3 regions of the Streptomyces sp. NPDC017993 genome follow, and region 2 is predicted to be linked to each of the others. Evidence: predicted binding sites of a transcription regulator. Region 2 holds the regulator's gene; each other region holds the start of a gene.
The links. The regulator HrcA, encoded in region 2, represses chaperone genes, less so after heat shock. The targets are predictions, from matches to a motif close to TTNGCACTCNGNNNNNCNGAGTGCNAA.

Region 1 (2,267 bases), on a different contig from region 2:
CACCTTCTCCACAACGACGCCACCCTCGAGGCCGCCGTTGACGGAGATCTGCTTCAGCGGGGCCTCCAGGGCCAGCTTCACAGCGTTGGCACCGGTGGCCTCGTCGCCCTCGAGGTCGAGCTTCTCGAAGACCGAGGAAGCCTGGAGAAGGGCGACGCCACCGCCGGCGACGATGCCCTCCTCGACGGCCGCCTTCGCGTTGCGAACGGCGTCCTCGATGCGGTGCTTGCGCTCCTTGAGCTCGACCTCGGTGGCGGCACCGGCCTTGATGACGGCCACGCCGCCGGCCAGCTTCGCCAGGCGCTCCTGGAGCTTCTCGCGGTCGTAGTCCGAGTCCGAGTTCTCGATCTCGGCGCGGATCTGGTTCACCCGACCCTGAACCTGCTCGCTGTCACCGGCACCGTCGACGATGGTGGTCTCGTCCTTGGTGATGACGACCTTGCGGGCGCGGCCCAGCAGGTCGACGCCGGCGTTCTCCAGCTTGAGGCCGACCTCCTCGGAGATGACGGTGCCACCGGTGAGGATGGCGATGTCGCCGAGCATGGCCTTGCGGCGGTCACCGAAGCCCGGGGCCTTGACGGCGACGGACTTGAAGGTGCCACGGATCTTGTTGACGACCAGGGTCGACAGGGCCTCGCCCTCGACGTCCTCGGCGATGATCAGCAGCGGCTTGCCGGACTGCATGACCTTCTCCAGGAGCGGCAGCAGGTCCTTGACGTTGCCGATCTTGGAGTTGACGATCAGGATGTACGGGTCGTCGAGCGACGCCTCCATACGCTCCATGTCGGTGGCGAAGTACGCCGAGATGTAGCCCTTGTCGAAGCGCATGCCCTCGGTGAGTTCCAGCTCCAGACCGAAGGTCTGGGACTCCTCGACGGTGATGACGCCTTCCTTGCCGACCTTGTCCATCGCCTCGGCGATGAGCTCGCCGATCTGGGTGTCAGCGGCGGAGATGGAGGCGGTGGAGGCGATCTGCTCCTTGGTCTCCACATCCTTGGCCTGCTCCAGCAGAGCGGCGGAGACGGCCTCGACGGCCTTCTCGATGCCGCGCTTGAGGGCCATCGGGTTGGCGCCGGCGGCTACGTTGCGCAGGCCCTCGCGGACCAGCGCCTGCGCCAGGACGGTCGCGGTCGTCGTGCCGTCACCGGCGACGTCGTCCGTCTTCTTCGCGACCTCCTTGACCAGCTCGGCGCCGATCTTCTCGTACGGGTCCTCGAGCTCGATCTCCTTGGCGATGGAAACACCATCGTTGGTGATCGTGGGGGCGCCCCACTTCTTCTCGAGGACGACGTTGCGGCCCTTGGGGCCGAGGGTGACCTTGACGGCGTCGGCGAGCTGGTTCATCCCGCGCTCGAGACCGCGCCGTGCCTCCTCGTCGAACGCGATGATCTTGGCCATGTGAAGTGGTCCTCCCGGACAGGGGTGGATTGCTCCGGACCGCGCTGGCGCCCGCGACGGACGGTCTGCGAGCCTGTGGTTCCTTGCCCCACCGGCCTGCCGACCTCACCGAGTCGGTCCTTAACTGTCACTCTCACTCGGAGAGTGCTAACGCAATGATTAGCACTCGGGGGGTGCGAGTGCAAGCGCCTCCCGCGATGGCCCACCCTCCGGACGCACACCGGACGCACACCGGAACGCACAGCAGAGGGTCCGCACCCCCTCAGGGATGCGGACCCTCATCACGCTGCAGTAGGTCGGCGCTTCAGCCGGCCACCCGGACCATGTCCGCCTGCGGCCCCTTCTGGCCCTGCGAGATCTCGAACTCGACCCGCTGACCCTCCTCAAGGGTGCGGTAGCCGTCCATCTGGATCGCGCTGTAGTGGACGAAAACATCCGCACCACCGTCGACCGCGATGAAGCCGTACCCCTTCTCCGCGTTGAACCACTTGACGGTGCCCTGAGCCATGCCTAACTCCCCTATTACTGGCCCTTGCACAGGACCGCACTCCGCGGACCCGGGTCAGACCTCACCCCCCGAAAGGCCCGCGGGGTGTGCGCCGGAACGCGTCGACCGCCGCTGAATGTATCTGCACCACTGCCCAGCGCAACAGGTCAATCGGACGAGAATTCTGGCGCCGGAGAATCGGCAATATGCGGTGAAACACCGTTTTCCCTGGGCAAGCCGGGCCGGGCATAACGCACCTGGGCGACAAATGCCGCACACACTTCGGGCACAACTCGGCGCGGCCTCATATGCGTTCGGCATGCGCGCGGAGCGGGATCAGCGCCATGGTATCCCCTTTCACAGAACGGAATTGCCCCGTCCG
Region 2 (2,267 bases):
CCAGCGCCGCGGGCCACCGCGGCGGCTGCGCGTCCGGGCCGGCCTGCGGCTCGCCGGACTCCTCGACCAGGTCGCCGCAGAAAACGATCTCGGCGGCACCGTGCCGGCCAGGCACCAGGACGGCCAAGTCGTGGGCGGTGTGACCGGGGCCGACGTTGGCGAGCAGCACCGACCGGCCACCGAGATCGACGGTCAGTTCGCCGTGCACGAGGTGGTGCGGGCGGACGAGCAGATCGGCGGCCTCGGCCGCGGCGTCCGGATCGACGCCGTGCCGTACCGCGGACAGCCGCAGCGCGTCCCGTTCGCGCAGCAGCAGCTCGTCGAGACCGGCGGCGCCGAAGACCTCGACGCCGGCGAAGGCGGCGGTGCCCAGCACATGATCGAAATGCGGGTGGGTGAGAGCGACATGTGTCACTTCCCTGCCGAGCACGCCGCGGATCGCGCGCCGCAGATCCGCGCCGTCGCGCAGCGTCGCGCCGGTGTCGACGATCATCACGCCGGTGGATCCGGCGATGACACCGATGGTTTCGTCCCACCCGGGCATCCGCCGCCTGGCGATACCGTCACCGAGCCGTTCCCATCCCGCCTCTTCCCAAGCAGTGCCCATACCGAGACGCTAGCTCCATCGCGATAGCGTTGCCCGGCAGACCTGATGATCACCACCCTGGGGTAGGGACTCGGTACGGCCGGCCTTGCCCAAGCCTTGCTACCCGGCCGTACACTGGCTCAGGGCCTGGCACTCGGCCCGTGTGAGTGCCAGGGAAGACGAAGCGGCAGGACGCCCGGACAGGAGGTGCGCGGGGATGCTCAGTGAGCGCAGGCTCGAAGTGCTGCGCGCCATCGTTCAGGACTATGTCGGGACGGAGGAGCCGGTCGGCTCCAAGGCGCTCACCGAACGCCATCAGCTCGGGGTCTCCCCGGCCACGGTCCGCAACGACATGGCGGCCCTGGAGGACGAGGGATTCATCGCGCAGCCGCACACCAGCGCGGGGCGGATTCCCACCGACAAGGGATACCGCCTGTTCGTGGACAAGTTGGCGGGCGTCAAGCCGCTGTCCTCCCCGGAGCGGCGGGCCATCCAGAATTTCCTCGACGGCGCCGTCGACCTCGACGACGTGGTGGGCCGTACGGTCCGGCTGCTGGCGCAGCTGACCCGGCAGGTCGCGGTCGTGCAGTACCCGTCGCTGACGCGGTCCACGGTGCGGCATGTCGAACTGCTGTCGCTGGCGCCGGCCCGGCTGATGCTCGTCCTGATCACGGACACCGGCCGGGTCGAGCAGCGGCTGGTCGACTGCCCGTCGCCGTTCGGTGAGGCGTCGCTGGCGGATCTGCGGGCCCGGCTGAACAGCCGCGTCGTGGGGCGCCGATTCGCGGATGTGCCGCAGCTGGTGCAGGATCTCCCGGAATCCTTCGAGCAGGACGACCGCGGCACCGTCTCGACGGTGCTGTCGGTGCTGCTGGAGACTTTGGTGGAGGAGACCGAGGAGCGTCTGGTGATCGGCGGAACCGCCAATCTCACGCGCTTCGGTCACGACTTCCCGCTGACCATCCGGCCGGTGCTGGAGGCCCTTGAGGAGCACGTGGTGCTGCTCAAGCTGCTCGGGGAGGCCAAGGACTCGGGCATGACCGTACGTATCGGGCATGAGAATGCCCATGAAGGCCTGGCGTCCACATCGGTCGTCGCGGTCGGCTACGGTTCGGGCGACGAGGCAGTCGCCAAACTCGGCGTGGTCGGACCGACCCGCATGGACTACCCCGGAACGATGGGAGCGGTACGCGCAGTGGCACGTTACGTCGGACAAATCCTCGCGGAGTCGTAAGTGGCCACGGATTATTACTCGGTCCTCGGCATCAGCCGTGACGCCTCGCAGGACCAGATCAAGAAGGCATTCCGCCGGCTGGCGCGTGAGCTGCACCCGGACGTGAACCCGGATCCGAAGACCCAGGAGCGGTTCAAGGAGATCAACGCCGCTTACGAGGTGTTGTCGGACCCGCAGAAGAAGCAGGTCTACGACCTCGGCGGCGACCCCCTCTCGCAGGCGGGCGGCGGCGGTGCGGGAGCGGGCGGCTTCGGCGCCGGCTTCGGCAACTTCTCCGACATCATGGACGCCTTCTTCGGCACGGCCTCGCAGCGCGGCCCGCGCTCGCGGACCCGCCGCGGCCAGGACGCCATGATCCGTCTGGACATCGACCTCAACGAAGCCGCCTTCGGCACGACCAAGGACATCCAGGTCGACACCGCCGTCGTCTGTACGACGTGCAGCGGC
Region 3 (2,267 bases), on a different contig from region 2:
GAGGAGCCGGCCTGGATGACCTTCTCCAGCAGCGGCAGCAGGTCCTGGATCGAACCGATCTTGCCCTGGTGGATCAGGATGTACGGGTCGTCGAGGACGGCCTCCATACGCTCCTGGTCGGTGACCATGTAGGGCGACAGGTAGCCCTTGTCGAAGGCCATGCCCTCGGTGAAGTCCAGCTCCAGACCGAAGGTGTTGGACTCCTCGACGGTGATGACACCGTCCTTGCCGACCTTGTCCATCGCCTCGGCGATGAGCTCGCCGACCTGCTTGTCCTGGGCGGACAGGCCGGCCACGGCGGCGATGTCGGACTTGTCGTCGATCGGGCGGGCGGTCGCGAGGAGCTCCTCGGACACGGCCTTCACCGCGGCGTCGATGCCCTTCTTGAGGGCGGCCGGGGAGGCGCCCGCGGCGACGTTGCGCAGGCCTTCGCGGACCAGCGCCTGGGCCAGCACGGTGGCGGTGGTGGTGCCGTCACCAGCGATGTCGTTGGTCTTGGTCGCCACCTCCTTCACGAGCTGGGCGCCGAGGTTCTCGTACGGGTCGTCGACCTCGACCTCACGGGCGATGGTGACACCGTCGTTGGTGATGGTCGGGGCGCCGAACTTCTTGTCGATGACGACGTTGCGGCCCTTGGGGCCGATCGTCACCTTGACCGTGTCGGCAAGCTTGTTGACGCCGCGCTCGAGGGCGCGACGGGCGTCCTCGTCGAACTTCAGGATCTTCGCCATGGGTTGCTTCAAGTCCTCTCGTTGCGATCCTCGGCCACGCAGCGGTGGCCGCTATCGCTCAAACGAACTGCGCCCCTGCCCCGGGTGTTTAGACGCGGGAACCAGGGGCGCAGATCTAGGCAATTCTGGGTGAATTACTTCTCGACGATCGCGAGAACGTCGCGAGCCGAGAGGACGAGGTACTCCTCGCCGCTGTACTTCACCTCGGTGCCGCCGTACTTGCTGTAAAGCACGACGTCGCCGACGGAAACGTCGAGCGGAAGACGGTTGCCGTCCTCGAAGCGACCCGGGCCCACGGCCAGGACGACGCCCTCCTGGGGCTTCTCCTTGGCAGTGTCCGGAATGACCAGGCCAGAGGCCGTGGTCTGCTCGGCGTCGAGCGGCTGGACCACAATGCGGTCCTCGAGCGGCTTGATGGCAACCTTGGTGCTGGCGGTCGTCACGATCCGACCTCCCCCTTCGGAGATCTCACGGGGTTAACTGTCTGAGGTGGCGACCAGGTAGATCCGTCGTCGCGGGTGCCGGAACAGCCCGTCGCCGTGTTTAGCACTCCCCTGCGGAGAGTGCCAACGCCGAGACTATGACGCGGTTAGCACTCGGTCAAGCGGAGTGCCAGTTGTGCTGCGCGCGTCGCGCGCAGCAGGTTGACGCGGCCCTCTCCACCGCCGGGCCGCACCCGCGCACCGGCCGCCCCCGCCGGCCCCTGGCCTGCACCGAATCGGCCACACCTTCCCCTCCGTCGCAACCCTCCCCGCGACTGCCCCGTCTACCTCCCCGACTGCCGAGCCGATGCCCGGACCGCTCTGTCCGGAGTGTCCTGACCGGACAGAGCGGTCCGGGGCCGCGGCTCCGACGACCGATGGCGGAGGAAAACCGTGCGTGGACCGACCAGCGCGCGCCGGGCGGCCGGCGTGCCGGAGAGCGACGCCGAGCGCACGATGACCTTCGCCGCGCTCGCCCAGGCACCGAACCGCCGCAGAACCGAGGCGTGGCTGCTCGGCTTCGTCGTACTGATCGTGGTGTTCGGCTACGTCAGCACCGGCCTGGCGATGACCGGCCGGCTGCCCGAGGGCCTGACCGCGTTCGCCGCCACCATGTTCTTCGTGGCGCTGATCCCGCATCTGGTGATCCGGCGCTTCGCCCCGCGCGCCGATCCGCTGATCCTGCCGCTGGCCACCCTCCTGAGCGGTCTGGGCCTCGTCCTGCTGCACCGCCTGGACATCACCTACGCCGAGGACCCTCGGCTGGAAACGGCCCAGGCCGCGGACGGCCAGCTGGTGTGGACGGTGATCGGCGTGGCGGTCTGCATCGCCATCCTGATGCTCCTGCGCGACCACCGGATCCTGCAGCGCTACATCTATCTGACGATGGTGGTCGCGCTGGTCGTGCTGATGGCACCGGCCTTCTTCGGCGCCGACATGTACGGCGCCAAGCGCTGGATCCTGCTGGGGCCGCTGTCGCTGCAACCCGGCGAGTTCGTGAAGATCATGATCTCGGTGTTCTTCGCGGGCTATCTCACCGTCAACCGCGATGCGC

Region 1: the regulator HrcA is predicted to act here: its motif matches at 1,523-1,549, upstream of groL (chaperonin GroEL).
Region 3: the regulator HrcA is predicted to act here: its motif matches at 1,321-1,347, upstream of groES (co-chaperone GroES).

The regions. Positions count from the first base shown of each region.
Region 1 is NZ_JBIRGO010000005.1:27,290-29,556, reverse strand. It holds gene groL (chaperonin GroEL) at 1-1,398, opposite strand, end outside; gene ACH4FH_RS09800 (cold-shock protein) at 1,703-1,906, opposite strand.
Region 2 is NZ_JBIRGO010000012.1:42,864-45,130, forward strand. It holds gene ACH4FH_RS22525 (MBL fold metallo-hydrolase) at 1-607, opposite strand, end outside; gene hrcA (heat-inducible transcriptional repressor HrcA) at 804-1,820, shown strand; gene dnaJ (molecular chaperone DnaJ) at 1,821-2,267, shown strand, end outside.
Region 3 is NZ_JBIRGO010000001.1:248,762-251,028, reverse strand. It holds gene groL (chaperonin GroEL) at 1-731, opposite strand, end outside; gene groES (co-chaperone GroES) at 866-1,174, opposite strand; gene ACH4FH_RS01275 (FtsW/RodA/SpoVE family cell cycle protein) at 1,670-2,267, shown strand, end outside.